3 regions of the Citrobacter rodentium NBRC 105723 genome follow, and region 2 is predicted to be linked to each of the others. Evidence: predicted binding sites of a transcription regulator. Region 2 holds the regulator's gene; each other region holds the start of a gene.

Region 1 (5,438 bases), 770 kb from region 2:
GATCTTTATTTATCCTTGCGCGCTGGCGGTCATCACCATCATCGCGATGGGCTGCTTCTACAACCTCAATGAAAAAATGTACATCCGTATTGTTGATGAAATTGAAGCCCGTAAGCGCGCAACCACATAATGATAATGAATGGCGCCCTGCGGGGCGCTACGGGGATTTATTATGTCTGACCACGATCCGCTAACGCTTAAACTGAGCCTACGGGAAAAAGTCGCCTACGGACTGGGCGATATCGGTTCTAATCTCATGCTGAGTATTGGCACGCTCTATCTGCTGAAATTTTACACCGATGAGCTGGCAATGCCTGCTTACTACGGCGGGATTATTTTCCTGGTGGCGAAATTCTTTACCGCTTTCACCGATATGCTCACCGGCATTCTGCTTGATTCGCGGAAAAATATTGGTCCGATGGGTAAATTCAGGCCATTTATCTTATATGCGGCGATTCCTACCGCCATTATTACGACGGTGCAGTTCATCGCCACGACCTTCAGTTTGCCGGTGAAAACGGCAATCGCCACCGGTCTGTTTATGCTGTTTGGCCTGTTTTACAGCCTGATGAACTGCGCCTATGGCGCGATGATTCCCGCCATCACCAAAAACTCACAAGAACGGGCGCAGCTGGCCGCCTTTCGTCAGGGTGGCGCAACGCTGGGTTTACTCGTCTGCACCGTAGCGTTTATGCCGTTGCAGGCCCTGTTTTCTTCAACCTCGCTGGGCTATGCCTGCGCCGCATTCATTTTTTCCGTGTGCGGTTTTGGATTTATGATGCTGTGCTTCAAAGGCGTTAAAGAACATTACGTCGAGCCGCCGTCAACAGGACATAAAATCAGCGTCGTTAAATCGTTCTGCGCCATCTTCCGCAATCCGCCGTTATTCGTGCTCTGCCTGGCGAATTTATGCACGCTGGCCGCCTTTAACATTAAGTTAGCGATTCAGGTTTATTACGCGCAATACGTGCTGAACGATATCCATCTGTTATCGTGGATGGGATTCTTTAGCATGGGATGCGTTTTAGTGGGCGTGATTCTCGTACCCTGGACGGTAAAATGCTTTGGCAAGAAGCAGGTCTACCTCGGCGGGATGGTGCTATGGGCGGTGGGCGATATCCTCAATTATTTCTGGGGCAGCACCTCTCTGACCTTCGTGGCTTTCTCCTGTGTCGCCTTCTTCGGCACCGCCTTTGTAAACAGCCTGAACTGGGCGCTGGTGCCGGATACGGTGGACTACGGCGAGTGGAAAACGGGCATTCGCGCGGAAGGTTCGGTGTACACGGGTTACACCTTTTCGCGCAAGATCTCAGCGGCGCTGGCGGGTTTCTTACCGGGCATTATGCTGACCCAGATTGGCTATGTGCCAAATATCGCGCAAAGCGACGCCACGCTGTCAGGGCTGCGTCAGCTGATCTTTCTCTGGCCCTGCGGGCTGGCGGTTATCGCCGCGTTAATCATGGGCTTCTTTTATAAACTCAATGAGGCGCGTTTCGCTTTTATCATTGCGGAGATAAACCAGCGGAAAAAAGCAAAACAGGCCGTTAACGCAACGGACCGGAAAGATACGACTGTCGATTACCTGCCGGCAGCGAAGTAAACCGCGCCGGGCGGGAACCACTGCGTCAGAAAAAAAAAGCCGCTGAAATTTCAGCGGCTTTTTGCTTGCCCGTTGCAGCCTGATAAGCAAAGCGCTATCAGGCCATTCAACGCGATTACTCTTCTTTCGCACCACGCATCGCACGGCGGCGATCGTTTTCCGTCAGATGACGTTTACGGATACGAATAGACTGCGGCGTCACTTCAACCAGTTCATCATCATCGATGAATTCCAGCGCCTGTTCCAGAGTCATCTTGATCGGCGGAACCAGAACCGTCGCTTCGTCCGTACCGGACGCGCGCATGTTGGTCAGCTTCTTACCGGTCAGGCAGTTGACGGTCAGGTCGTTGGAACGGCTGTGAATACCGATAATCTGGCCTTCGTACACTTCCGCGCCGTGACCGAGGAACAGCTTACCGCGATCCTGCAGGCCGAACAGCGCAAACGCCACCGCTTTACCCTGACCGTTGGAGATCAGCACGCCGTTGTTACGCTGGCCCACTTCGCCCGGACGCACGTCGTCGTAGTGGCTGAAGGTGGAGTACAGCAGACCGGTACCGGAGGTCATGGTCATGAACTCTGAACGGAAGCCGATCAGACCACGGCTTGGGATCACGTAGTCGAGACGTACACGGCCTTTGCCATCCGGATTCATGTTTTTCAGATCACCTTTACGCTCGCCCAGCGCCTGCATCACGGAGCCCTGGTGCTGCTCTTCAACGTCCAGCGTGACGTTCTCGAACGGCTCCTGTTTACGGCCATCGATTTCGCGGAAGATAACTTTCGGACGGGAAACCGCCATTTCGAAACCTTCACGGCGCATGTTCTCGATCAGCACCGACAGGTGCAGTTCGCCACGACCGGATACGCGAAACGCGTCCGCATCTTCGGTTTCTTCAACGCGCAGCGCAACGTTGTGCACCAGCTCTTTGTTCAGGCGGTCAAGGATCTGACGAGAGGTAACGTATTTACCTTCTTTACCACAGAACGGAGAGGTGTTGACGTTGAAGAACATGGTAACGGTCGGTTCATCAACGGACAGCGCCGGCAGCGCTTCAACTTTCTGCGGATCGCAGATGGTGTCGGAGATGTTCAGCTCGCCCAGACCGGTGATTGCAATGATGTCGCCCGCTTCCGCCAGATCGCTGTCGATACGCTCCAGACCCAGGTGAGTCAGCACTTTACCGACTTTACCGTTACGGGTTTTGCCTTCGCTATCGATGATAGTGATCTGCTGGTTCGGTTTCACTTTACCGCGCTTGATGCGGCCAATGCCGATAACGCCAACGTAGTTGTTGTAGTCCAGCTGGGAGATCTGCATCTGGAACGGACCGTCAAGGTCAACGTCCGGCGCAGGCACGTGGTCAACGATCGCCTGATACAGCGGGGTCATATCTTCCGCCATATCTTCGTGATCCAGACCGGCGATACCGTTCAGCGCAGATGCGTAGATGATCGGGAAGTCCAGCTGCTCGTCGGTCGCGTCGAGGTTAACGAACAGGTCGAATACCTGATCGACAACCCAGTCCGGACGGGCGCCAGGACGGTCAACCTTGTTGATAACCACAATGGGCTTCAGGCCATGAGCGAAGGCTTTTTTGGTCACAAAGCGCGTCTGCGGCATTGGGCCGTCAAATGCGTCAACCACCAGCAGCACGGAGTCAACCATGGACATGACACGCTCAACTTCACCACCGAAGTCTGCGTGCCCAGGGGTATCAACGATGTTGATACGGTAATCATTCCATTTGATAGCGGTGTTTTTCGCGAGGATAGTAATCCCACGCTCTTTCTCCAAATCGTTGGAGTCCATCACACGCTCTTGAGTTTCGGCACGAGAGTCGAACGTACCGGATTGCTGCAGCAGCTTATCAACCAGGGTAGTTTTACCATGGTCAACGTGCGCGATGATGGCGATGTTACGCAAATTTTCGATCACAACTTTGCCTCAGGCATTAGAAATAGCGCGTTATTGTACACGGATTAATCGCACTACAAAACAGGATCACAAACATCCTCCGCAAACAAGTATTGCAGAGTTTCTTTGTGATCGCTTTCACGGAGCGTTAAAAGGGTTATTCACTGTGCATTGCACCAACATGGTGCTTAATGTTCCCATTAAAGCACTATATTGGTGCAACATACTCATCATGGTGCAGCCCTTTTGCACGATGGTGCGCATGATAACGCCTTTTAGGGGCAATTTAAAAGTTGGCACAGTTTTCGCTTTATCTTTTTTACGGCGACACGGCCAATGATGAAAGAATTGAACACCTCGTTACCACGACGACCATGACCAATCTGGAGAGTTAAGTATGTCCGCTGAACACGTTTTGACGATGCTGAATGAGCATGAAGTGAAGTTTGTCGATCTGCGCTTCACTGATACCAAAGGTAAAGAACAGCACGTCACAATCCCTGCTCATCAGGTGAATGCCGAATTCTTTGAAGAAGGCAAAATGTTTGACGGCTCCTCGATTGGCGGCTGGAAAGGCATCAACGAATCCGACATGGTGCTGATGCCGGATGCCTCTACCGCGGTTATCGACCCGTTCTTCGCGGACTCCACTCTGATCATCCGTTGCGACATCCTGGAACCGGGCACCTTACAGGGCTACGACCGCGACCCGCGCTCTATCGCCAAGCGCGCGGAAGATTACCTGCGTTCTACCGGTATCGCCGACACCGTGCTGTTCGGGCCGGAACCAGAATTCTTCCTGTTTGACGACATCCGTTTCGGCAGCTCTATCTCCGGTTCTCATGTCGCTATCGACGATATCGAAGGCGCCTGGAACTCCTCCACCCAGTACGAGGGCGGCAACAAAGGCCACCGTCCGGCGGTGAAAGGCGGTTACTTCCCGGTTCCGCCGGTAGACTCCGCTCAGGACATCCGTTCTGAAATGTGTTCCGTAATGGAGCAGATGGGCCTGGTTGTCGAAGCGCACCACCATGAAGTTGCTACCGCCGGTCAGAACGAAGTGGCAACCCGCTTCAACACCATGACCAAAAAAGCGGACGAAATCCAGATCTACAAATATGTGGTTCACAACGTTGCGCACCGTTTCGGTAAAACCGCAACCTTTATGCCAAAACCGATGTTCGGCGATAACGGTTCCGGTATGCACTGCCACATGTCGCTGTCGAAAAACGGCACCAACCTGTTCTCTGGCGACAAGTACGCCGGTCTGTCCGAGCAGGCGCTGTACTACATTGGCGGCGTCATCAAACACGCTAAAGCGATCAACGCCCTGGCGAACCCGACCACCAACTCCTACAAGCGTCTGGTCCCGGGCTACGAAGCGCCGGTTATGCTGGCCTACTCTGCGCGTAACCGTTCCGCCTCTATCCGTATTCCGGTAGTGGCCTCGCCGAAAGCGCGTCGTATCGAAGTGCGCTTCCCGGACCCGGCGGCTAACCCGTACCTGTGCTTTGCCGCTCTGCTGATGGCAGGTCTTGACGGCATCAAGAACAAGATCCACCCGGGCGAAGCGATGGATAAAAACCTGTACGACCTGCCGCCGGAAGAGGCGAAAGAGATCCCACAGGTTGCAGGCTCTCTGGAAGAAGCGCTGAACGAGCTGGATCTGGACCGCGAGTTCCTGAAAGCGGGCGGCGTGTTCACTGATGAAGCTATCGACGCTTACATCGCGCTGCGCCGCGAAGAAAACGACCGCGTACGCATGACGCCGCACCCGGTAGAGTTTGAGCTGTACTACAGCGTTTAATACACCCAATCCTTCTGGCTGCGCTAAGGCGGCCTGAAGGAGGAAGTGTCGAGTTGCCGTGGAAATTTTAGCCTGCGCAGGCAGGTTTGGGATTGATGGCAAACAAAAAATGC
Region 2 (5,438 bases):
TATGACCCGCAATAAGCTGTATTAAACGCGGAATAATGACGTCCCGTAGGGCCTGATAAACGAAGCGCCATCAGGCCTGTTAAATGCATCAGGGTAAACAAGTATCGCCTGATGGCGGCTAACGCCTTATCCAACCTGCAAGGCTTATGCCTCGCGGGAAGAGAGCGCGAGCGCGCTGCGCTCTTTTGGCTGTGCGTTCTTTTCCAGCGCCATGGCCAGCGCTGGCTGGGCAATAAACCGCTGCCACAACCTTTCCTGCTTGCGATGGCAAAACCATGTCGACCTGGTCGCCAGCGGGATCAGCGTCCCTTCGCCAATGTTATCGCACACGACCGGCACGACTTCTGATTCGTTGATGCGATGGCAGAGAATGTTCTGCGGTTTCAGGGTCATTGTGACGATATGATTGTCGCGCAGATAACGCTTCAGCCGCCTCAGCAACTGCCGTAATACGATAACGTCATCTTCATAGCGGCACTGCTTCGTAAATTCGCTGAGCGTCACGGACGGCTTGCCGTCGTAGTCGGCAATCACATCGTAAACGTAACCCGTCCCACAGTCGGTCTCTACCGTGCCGTAGTAGCGCGGGATCCCGCTCCAGTCCTGCAAGTAGCGGGAAAGATGCGCGTAGTATTTCAGCTCGCGCCGCGTCTCTTTTTCGCCGCCGTGACCACCGTTGTACACAATCTTAATGCAGAGTTGGGCATCATCCGGATGCGCATAGCATTTACGATGTCGTCCGGTGCCCAGGGGTGTCTGATCTGATAGACGAATCATAAGAGCTATCCTGGAAATATTTACTGACAATAATTAAGTATGGACAAGAAAAGTAAATGAATCCTAAACGACGGCTCTTAAGGTTTTCCTAAGGTAAATATGCAGCTAAAAAGAGCACGAAAAGTGCAATTGCTGGCAAGGGAAATAAAAAAACGCCATTCGGCGTTTTGTGAGGAGGCGGAAAAAGGGGGAGGATTAGTCTTCGTCGAACCCTGAGTTAAACAGCGCGATAACCGCTGCCAGCGCTTCAACTTCCTGTGGTCCGGTGGCTTCAATTTCAATCTGACGGCCTTTGGCGGAGTCCAGCATCAGTAAGGCGATCACGCTGTTGGCTTCGGCTTCGGTGCCTTCATCGTTACGCAGCAGGACTTCGGCATCAAAACCTTGCATCAATTCGAAAAGCTTCATCGCAGGCCGGGCATGCATGCCCAGCTTGTTAGTCACTTCAACAGTTTGCCTGACGGTCATGTTTTACGTTTTTCCAGCGTACGATGGCGTGACTGTACGTTTTTCCCGCGCGAGCGGAAGTAGTCTGCCAGCTGTTCTGCAATATACACCGAACGGTGCTTCCCGCCGGTACAGCCAATGGCTACGGTCAGGTAGCTACGGTTGTTGGTCTCCAGCATTGGTAACCATAGCTCAAGATAGCTGCGGGTCTGGTAGATAAAATTGTGTACTTCTGTGTGCCGGTCGAGAAAGGCGGCAACCGGTTTATCCAGGCCGGTCATTGGACGCAGCTTCGGGTCCCAGTGGGGGTTCGGCAGAAAGCGCACGTCAAAGACGTAGTCGGCATCAATTGGAATACCGTGTTTGAAGCCAAAAGACTCAAACACCATGGTCAGTTCGCGTTCGCGCTTGCCCAGCAGGCGGGTGCGCAGCATTTCCGCCAGCTCATGCACCGACATTTCCGAGGTGTCGACAATCAGGTCGGCGCGCGAGCGCAGCGGTTCCAGCAGATCGCTTTCCTGATCGATAGCGCTTTCCAGCGATAAATTTTTGCTGGAGAGCGGGTGCAGGCGGCGCGTATCGCTGTAGCGACGAATCAGGGTATTGCGGTCTGCATCCAGGAACAGCAGCTGCGGTGAGAACGCCTCAGGCAGGTTGTTCATCGCCTGCTCAAAGATTTCCGGCGATTCGGGCATGTTGCGCACGTCAATGCTCACGGCAGCCGATATCTGGCGTTCGGCCAGCGTACGAGCCAGATCGGGTAACAGCACCACGGGAAGGTTATCCACGCAGTAAAAACCCATATCTTCCAGCGCACGCAGGGCCACAGATTTACCTGACCCTGAACGACCGCTGACGATCATCAGTACCATGTACTGTTTCTCCTCACCACGTCAAAAGGGGAATGTTCTACGCTTTTATTCATCATCCTGGCAACCGTCGGTGCCAGTGATGATTTGATACAGCTCTTCATCGCTTTGTGCGGCGCGCAGACGACGGCAAATGGTTTTGTCCGCCAGCCGCTTGGCGACCAGCGACAGCGTGTGCAGATGCGTTTTGGTTTGATCCGCAGGCACCAGCAGAGCAAAAAGCAGATCGACCGGTTGATTATCGATCGCGTCAAAAGCGATCGGCGTTTCCAGCTGGACAAACACGCCCACGGCACGCAGGGTGTCTTCTTCCAGCTTGCCGTGCGGGATGGCGATGCCGTTGCCGATGCCGGTACTGCCCATTTTTTCCCGCGTCAGAATCGCTTCGAAAACCACCTGCGGTGGCAAACTGAGCTGCTTCGCCGCCAGTTCGCTGATGATCTCCAGCGCGCGTTTTTTGCTCTGGCAGTGAACGCCACTGCGCGTACATTCCTGGTTAAGTACACTGTTCAGTTGTAGAGTCGTATCGTTATTTATCATAATTTCACCTGGGAACCCGACCCAGTCATCGGACGAGGCGGGTTCGGAGCGCTAACTGTACAAATGGCCTGTTGTTGTACGCAACAGGCCTTCCTGCACCCGCTAACTGCCCGGATACTTAGTGTTGTTTCAGTTTGTCTTTATGTCTGGTTAGCTGTCTGGCCAGTTTATCTATTAAGCCGTCAATCGCGGCATACATATCCTGGCCTTCCGAACTGGCGTGAATTTCGCCGCCATTGACGTGCAGCGTCGCATCCGAGATGTGGGTGACCTTCTCCACCTTCAACACAATGTAGACCTGATTGATTCTGTCGAAATACTGCTCAAGCTTGGCGAATTTATTGTTCACAAAGTCACGCAGGGCTTCAGTGATCTCGACGTTGTTTCCAGTGATGTTGAGCTGCATAGTGTCTTCCTTATCGGTTAGGTCAAACCAGCTGTTTACGCTGATTCGACGGCGGAATGGATAAAGACTCTCGGTACTTCGCAACGGTGCGGCGCGCCACCATGATACCCTGTTCCGACAGCAGCGAAGTTAACTTGCTGTCGCTCAGCGGTTTCGCGGGGTTTTCCGCCGCAATCAGCTTTTTCACCAGCGCGCGAATCGCCGTGGAGGAGGCTTCGCCGCCGCCTTCGGTATTCACGTGACTGGAGAAAAAATACTTCAGTTCAAATATGCCGCGCGGGCTGTGCAGATACTTCTGCGTGGTCACACGGGAAATTGTCGATTCGTGCATCTCGACGGCCTGGGCGATATCCGCCAGCACCATCGGTTTCATAAATTCTTCGCCTTGCTCAAAGAAGGCCTGCTGCTGTTCGACGATACAACGGCTGACGCGCAGCAGGGTATCGTTACGGCTTTCCAGACTTTTAATCAGCCATTTCGCATCCTGCAAATTGCTGCGGATATACTGGCTGTCGGCATCGTTGCGCCCGCCGCTGCACATTGCCGCGTAGTGCTGGTTAATTTGCAGACGGGGGATGCTGTCGCTGTTCAGTTCGACCATCCAGCGGCCGTTATGCTTACGCACCAGCACGTCGGGAATCACGTATTCAGGCTCGCCGGTCTGGATCGACTGGCCGGGTCTGGGGTCGAGCGACTGGATAAGATTTACCGCCTCTTTCAGCACCTCTTCCTTCAGCCTTGTTACGCGCATCAGGGTGCGGAAGTCGTGGTTCGCGAGCAGATCGAGATGATCGCTGATAATGAGGCGGGCTTCTTCGAGAAACGGCGTGGTTTTCGCAAACTGGGAGAGCTGGATCAGCAGACAGTCGCGCAGATCTTTTGCCGCGACGCCGACGGGATCGAATCGCTGAATGCGTTTCAGGACGGCTTCGATCTCGTCAATATCCACCTCTTCGTCGCCCATACTTTCGCGGATATCTTCCAGCGAAACGGTAAGGTAGCCGGTATCATCAACGGCATCGACAATGGAAGTGGCGATGGCGCGATCGGTATCGGTAAACGGCGTCAGCTGCACCTGCCACATCAGGTAATCCTGCAGGCTCTGGGTAGTTTCACCCTGATAAACGGGCAGTTCGTCGTCGATATAGTCGCCGCTGGTGCCCGAAGGCGTGCCGGCGGTATAGATCTCGTCCCAGCTGGCGTCGAGCGGCAGTTCTTCCGGCATCGCCTGTTGTTCGAGCGCGTCGGCGGCGTCCAGCGTTTCGTTGTCCTGCGTCTCGCGGGTGTCCACTTCCTCATGAAGATCGGTTTGCTCAAGCAGCGGATTGCTTTCCAGCGCCTGCTGCAGTTCCTGCTGGAGCTCCAGCGTGGATAACTGCAACAGACGGATAGCCTGTTGTAGCTGAGGCGTCATTGCCAGTTGCTGGCTGAGCCTGAGTTGCAAACCTTGCTTCATATTCAGAATCGTTTTCTCCCGCTATGACGTCGCGAACCTCTACCCTATCAGAGTCTGAAGTCTTCCCCAAGGTATACGCGCTTAACGTGTCCGTCCTGCAGGATTTCCGTCGGCGTACCGTGGGCGATCAGGTGTCCCTGACTGACGATATAGGCGCGCTCGCACACCGCCAGCGTTTCGCGGACGTTATGGTCGGTAATCAACACGCCAAGCCCGCTGTCGCGCAGGTGCTCGATAATGCGTTTGATATCGATAACGGAGATGGGGTCGACGCCCGCAAAGGGTTCATCGAGCAGAATAAATTTCGGATTTGCGGCCAGCGCGCGGGCGATTTCGACACGGCGGCGTTCGCCTCCGGAGAGCGACTGGCCCATGCTGTCCCGCAGATGCTCGATGTGAAACTCTTCCATCAGCTCGTTGGCGCGATCTTCACGCTGTTCGGCGGTGAGATCGTCGCGTATTTGCAGGACCGCCATCAGGTTATCATACACGCTCAGGCGGCGGAAAATCGATGCTTCCTGCGGCAGATAGCCGATGCCGCGCCGTGCGCGGGCGTGCAGCGGCAGCAGGCTGATGTCCTCATCATCAATGATGATGTTGCCGGCGTCGCGCGGCACAATGCCGACCACCATATAAAAAGTGGTGGTTTTACCTGCGCCGTTAGGCCCGAGCAGCCCGACAATCTCGCCCGAATTGACGGTCAGACTGACATCTTCCACGACGCGACGGCCTTTATAGGCCTTCGCCAGATTCTTTGCAGTTAATGTTGCCATAACGAATTAGTTACTCTTTTTCTGAGCCGGGGCCTGGTCTTTGTTTTTGTCCTGCAACTGCGACGGCACCAGCACGGTGGTGACGCGATTCCCTTTCTCGCTGAAGGCCTGCATCTTCTGCTCCTTCACCAGATAGGTAATTTTGTCGCCGGTGATGTTGCTGTCGAGCT
Region 3 (5,438 bases), 1.2 Mb from region 2:
ACGCCGGGCTGAAAAGGATTCGAGGAGCGAAACAGGAAAGCGTGAGGTGGCGCGCACTCTGTCGTGCGCGCCGGGAGGCTTAATGCAGGATTTTCGCAAGGAAGTCTTTTGCGCGTTCAGATTGCGGGTTGGCGAAGAACGCCTCTTTCGGCGAATCTTCAACAATCTTCCCTTCGTCCATAAAGATCACGCGGTTCGCCACTTTGCGCGCAAAACCCATCTCGTGGGTCACTACCATCATGGTCATCCCTTCGTTGGCCAGCTCGACCATGACGTCCAGCACTTCGTTGATCATCTCCGGATCGAGGGCCGAAGTCGGCTCATCGAACAGCATAGCGATTGGATCCATGCACAGGGCGCGGGCGATAGCCACACGCTGCTGCTGGCCGCCGGAAAGCTGCGCCGGATACTTATTGGCGTGAGCGGCGAGGCCGACGCGCTCCAGCAGCTTTTGCGCTTTTTCGCGGGCGGGGGCTTTGTCGCGTTTGAGCACTTTGATCTGCGCCAGGGTCAGGTTTTCGATGATCGACAGATGCGGGAACAGCTCAAAGTGCTGGAACACCATGCCGACGCGCGAGCGCAATTTCGCCAGATCCGTTTTCTTGTCGTTCACCATAATGCCGTCAACGGTGATTTCGCCTTTCTGCACCGGCTCCAGGCCATTAACGGTTTTAATCAGCGTGGACTTACCGGAACCCGACGGCCCGCAGACCACCACCACTTCGCCTTTTTTCACTTCCGTGGAGCAGTCGGTCAGCACCTGAAAGTGACCATACCATTTCGAAACATTTTTCAGGGTAATCATTAAACTGTCCTTTTCTTCAAATAGCTGACCAACAACGATGCGCTCAGGCTGATAACAAAGTAGACGGCGCCAGCAAACAGGATCATTTCAACCTGAGTGCCGTCACGCTCGCCAATGGTGGAGGCGGTGCGGAAGAAATCCGCCAGGCTTAAGACATAAACCAGCGAGGTATCCTGAAACAGAACGATGCCCTGGGTAAGCAACAGCGGCACCATCGCGCGAAACGCCTGCGGCAGGATAACCAGTTTCATTGACTGCCAGTGGGTCATTCCCAGCGCCAGCGCCGCGCTCGACTGCCCGCGGGAAATACTCTGGATACCGGCGCGGATAATTTCGGAATAGTACGCCGCCTCAAACATTGAAAACGCCACCATTGCCGAGATCAAACGGATATCGGTTTTCGGCGACAGCCCCAGTACATCCTGCAACAGCCCCGGCACAATCAGGTAGAACCACAGCAGCACCATTACCAGCGGGATGGAGCGGAAGACGTTAACGTAGACTTTGGCAAACCAGGCGACTGGCGCAAAGCTCGAAAGGCGCATCACCGCGAGGATGGTGCCCCAGACGATACCGACCACCACCGCCGTGAGGGTGATTTTCAGCGTAATCAGCAGGCCGTCCAGCAGGTACGGCAGGGAAGGGACGATGGAACTCCAGTCAAACTCGTACATTATTTGCCTCCCATATTGCCAGGCAGGCGGACTTTGCGTTCAACCAGCGTCATCACCAGCATAATCACGGCGTTAATTAACACATACGCCAGCGTGATGGCGGTGAAGGACTCCCAGGCATGGGCGGAGTAATCAAGCAGTTTGCCCGCCTGCGCCGCCATATCGACCAGGCCGATGGTCGAGGCGATGGCCGAGTTTTTCACCAGGTTCATCATCTCAGAGGTCATCGGCGGTACGATCACCCGATAGGCGTTGGGCAGCAGCACGTAACGGTAAGCCTGCGGCAGCGTCAGCCCCATCGCCAGCGCCGCATTTTTCTGGCCGCGCGGCAGCGACTGAATCGCCGCGCGCACCTGTTCGCAGACGCGGGCGGCGGTAAACAGCCCCAGACAGATCATGGAGGAGAGGAAGAACTGAATGTTGGGATCGAGTTCCGCCTTAAACCACATCCCCAGATCTTCCGGCAGCAGTTCAGGCACCACCAGATACCAGGTAAAGAACTGCACAATCAGCGGGACATTGCGGAACAGTTCGACGTAAAGGGTGCCGATACCGGAAAGAAAACGGTTTGGCACGGTGCGAAGAATGCCGAATAAAGAACCGACCAGAAATGCAATGATCCAGGCGGTGATGGATAACGCTACGGTGACCTGAAAGCCATTCCAGAGCCAGCCGAGATAGGTGGTGTTGCCGAATGGGGCCTGTTGTAAAAAAATGCCCCAGTTCCAGTCTATTGACATACATCTACTCCGAAAAAAAAGGGTAGCAGCGCTACCCTCGAAGATTGTTGATCGGCCTGTTTCGGTTTTCAGGCCTGATGGGGAACGACCATCAGGCGTATAGTCTGTCCGTGCTGACCAGCAATCGAGAGGGCAAGGTAAACCCGCCCCATTTCTTTTTTGTTAGTTAAGTGCTTTATCGTTCGGCTCTTTGAACAGCGCTTTCATTTCGTCAGACAGTTCGAAATTCATGTTCAGGTTCTTTGGCGGGATAGGGTTTTTGAACCACTTATCAAACCACTTCGCCGCTTCGCCTGAGGTCTGCGCCTGGGCGATGGTTTCATCCATCAGCTTCTTGAACTCCGGATCGTTCTTACGCAGCATACAGCCGTAAGCTTCCTCGGACTGCGGCTTGCCGACGATCTCCCAGTTGTCCGGTTTCTTCGCCTTCGCGCGTTCGCCGGCCAGCAGCGCGTCATCCATCATAAACGCCACCGCGCGACCACTTTCCAGGGTACGGAAGGAGTCGCCGTGATCTTTGGCGCTGATGATGCGCATATCCATTTTTTGTTCGTCGTTCAGCTTGTGCAGCAGAATTTCAGAAGTGGTGCCGGAGGTGACGACCACCGCTTTGCCTTTCAGATCGGCGAAGTCTTTAATGTCGCCGCCTTTTTTCGCCAGCAGGCGGGTGCCGACGACAAAGATGGTGTTGGAGAACGCAGCCTGCTTCTGGCGTTCGACGTTGTTGGTGGTCGATCCGCATTCAAAGTCGAAGGTGCCGTTCTGCAACAGCGGAATACGGTTCTGGGAGGTAATCGGGATCAGCTTCACCTGCAGATCGGGCTTGTTCAGTTTCTTCTTCACCGCTTCAACGATGGCGTTGGAGTAATCCTGAGAATAACCCACCACTTTCTGCTGATTGTCATAATAAGAGAACGGCACGGAAGACTCACGGTGGCCCACGACGATGACGCCATTTTTGGCAATCTTATCCAGCGTGCTGCCCGCAGCGGGCGCTGCGTCTTCGGCGTGCGCCAGGCCAGCGGACATTCCCATAACCAGCATTGCTGTGGCCAGCTTACGTAATTGCATATCCAACTCCTTTATCGTCTGCGCTACGGGCGCATAGATACTATTGTGATGTTGATGTTGTTATAGCCTGCAACTTGCGCGTGCAGTGTTATGCCTGTTTGTTAACATTTAGTTTGGCTTAATGTAAAGATTTTGCTGCGTTATTGTTTATTTTTGCGAGGTGCGCCGCACCGTTTAGAGGCAATAATCTTTCATTGCACTGTTCTGGTGCTGCCGGTGAACCGTTGTGGTGCGACCGGGTTGCGCTTTGCGCCAGAATCAGCTTTGCCTTGTTTTATAAAGCAATAGACGTGCCAGAATGGGGGAAGCGTATGACGGGTAATCATGGTGGGAAGCCGGATAAGGCGCATAAGCGCCGCCATCCGGCAAACCCGGGGGCGTAAATTATTTACGTCGCTGGCGTAAACTCATTAACAGCGCGGCGAAACCAGCCAGCGCGGTAATGATCCACAGCGGCCAGTTGCCGGTGCGGGCATACGGCGTTAAGCCTGACGTCGGCGTTACGGTCGTGGTCAAGACCTGACGAGTGAACTGCGGGAGCATCGCCTCTATTTCGCCCTGCGGGCCTATCACTGCGGTAATGCCGTTGTTGGTGCTGCGCAGCAGCGGCCTTGCCAGCTCCAGTGAACGCATCCGCGCCATCTGGAAGTGTTGCCACGGACCAATCGATTTGCCAAACCATGCGTCGTTGGAGATGGTCAGCAGAAAATCGGTATCCGGGCGGAAGTTATCTCGCACCTGTTCACCGAGAATGATCTCGTAGCAGATGGCCGCCGTCAGAGCGAAGCCGTGGGCGTGGAGCTGCGGCTGAACGTACGGACCGCGGCTGAACGACGACATCGGTAGGTCAAAGAACGGCGCTAACGGGCGCAGAATCGACTCCAGCGGCACAAACTCGCCAAACGGCACCAGATGGTTTTTGTTATAGCGATTCGTGGAGTTGTAGCTGTAAGGCGTGTCTTTGCCCAGCGTGATAATGGTGTTGAAGGTGTCGTAGCGGTTCTGTTTGTTCAGGCGCGCGTCAACAATACCGGTGATCAGCGTGCTGTTTTTGCCGCGTAACAAATCGTCCATCATGCCGAGAAAACGCTGTTGATTAATCTCCAGATCCGGAATGGCGGATTCCGGCCAGATGATGAGCTGCGATTTCCCCATCAGCGGCTGGGTGGCGTCGAGGTAGATCTTCAGCGTATTGACGAGCTGGCTTTCGTCCCACTTCAGGGACTGCGGAATATCGCCCTGCACCAGTGAAACCTGGGTTGCCCTTTGCGGTTGTGGGGTGAACCACTGGATATAGCGCAGCGGGAAGGGAAGGGCGAACAGCAGCAACGCCGCAATCAACGGACGCCAGTTTCTCTGAACGAGCGCCAGCGCCAGCAGTCCGCTGACCATCATCAGCAGGAAGTTGATGGCTTCGACGCCCATCACTGGCGCCAGCCCCTTCAGCGGGCCGTCAATCTGGCTGTAGCCAAACTGCAGCCACGGGAAGCCGGTGAGGACCCAGCCGCGCAGAAACTCGGTGATTTGCCAGACCACCGGCGCGGCAATCGCCACCCGCAGCCAGTGGGTTTCAGGCCACAGGCGCGCCAGAATCCCGGCAAACAGGCCGGTATACAAGGAGAGATAAGCGGCGAGCAGCACCACAAGGAAGACGTTGACCGGGCCAGGCATCCCGCCAAACTGCGCGATGCTGACGTAGACCCAGTTGATGCCGCTGCCAAACAGCCCCAGCCCCCAGAAGTAACCAACGGCGGCGGACTGAAGCGGACGGCGGTTTAACGTCAGCGCCTGTAATCCCATCAGCGAGACGATCGCCGCGGGCCAGATATCGTAGGGAGAAAATGCCAGCGTTCCGCAGGCGCCGAATAATAACGCCAGCAGCAGGCGAATGCGCTGGCGTTCAATTAAGGGGGCAAATGCCATTTAGTGTTTTATCCCGTTCGGTTTATTCATCCAGTTTCGGCTGGGGAGAGTCATCCGGAATTCTGACGTGTACCTGAATAATGCGACGGCTGTCGGCCATAGCCACTTTGAACTGATAACCCTCGATCTCAATGGTTTCACCGCGCGCGGGCAGGTGACCAAACGCCTGCATTACCAGACCGCCGATCGTATCGACCTCTTCGTCGCTAAAGCTGGTGCCGAAGG

The links. The regulator sigma-54, encoded in region 2, starts transcription at its own class of promoters, with help from an activator protein. The targets are predictions, from matches to a motif close to GTTGGCACANNTTTCGCTNT.
Region 1: glnA (glutamate--ammonia ligase) is a predicted target of sigma-54. The motif match lies at 3,811-3,830, and genes of this name have one in related genera.
Region 3: K7R23_RS23185 (amino acid ABC transporter substrate-binding protein) is a predicted target of sigma-54. The motif match lies at 3,569-3,588, and genes of this name have one in related genera.

The regions. Positions count from the first base shown of each region.
Region 1 covers NZ_CP082833.1:1,494,527-1,499,964, reverse strand. Annotated here, with positions in the region: gene K7R23_RS07060 (MFS transporter) at 1-130, shown strand, start outside; gene K7R23_RS07055 (MFS transporter) at 173-1,600, shown strand; gene typA (ribosome-dependent GTPase TypA) at 1,716-3,539, opposite strand; gene glnA (glutamate--ammonia ligase) at 3,916-5,325, shown strand.
Region 2 covers NZ_CP082833.1:723,262-728,699, reverse strand. Annotated here, with positions in the region: gene mtgA (monofunctional biosynthetic peptidoglycan transglycosylase) at 1-25, shown strand, start outside; gene yrbL (PhoP regulatory network protein YrbL) at 145-777, opposite strand; gene npr (PTS phosphocarrier protein NPr) at 973-1,245, opposite strand; gene rapZ (RNase adapter RapZ) at 1,242-2,096, opposite strand; gene ptsN (PTS IIA-like nitrogen regulatory protein PtsN) at 2,142-2,633, opposite strand; gene hpf (ribosome hibernation promoting factor) at 2,752-3,039, opposite strand; gene rpoN (RNA polymerase factor sigma-54) at 3,062-4,495, opposite strand; gene lptB (LPS export ABC transporter ATP-binding protein) at 4,543-5,268, opposite strand; gene lptA (lipopolysaccharide ABC transporter substrate-binding protein LptA) at 5,275-5,438, opposite strand, start outside.
Region 3 covers NZ_CP082833.1:4,865,182-4,870,619, reverse strand. Annotated here, with positions in the region: gene gltL (glutamate/aspartate ABC transporter ATP-binding protein GltL) at 80-805, opposite strand; gene gltK (glutamate/aspartate ABC transporter permease GltK) at 805-1,479, opposite strand; gene gltJ (glutamate/aspartate ABC transporter permease GltJ) at 1,479-2,219, opposite strand; gene K7R23_RS23185 (amino acid ABC transporter substrate-binding protein) at 2,382-3,290, opposite strand; gene lnt (apolipoprotein N-acyltransferase) at 3,675-5,213, opposite strand; gene corC (CNNM family magnesium/cobalt transport protein CorC) at 5,236-5,438, opposite strand, start outside.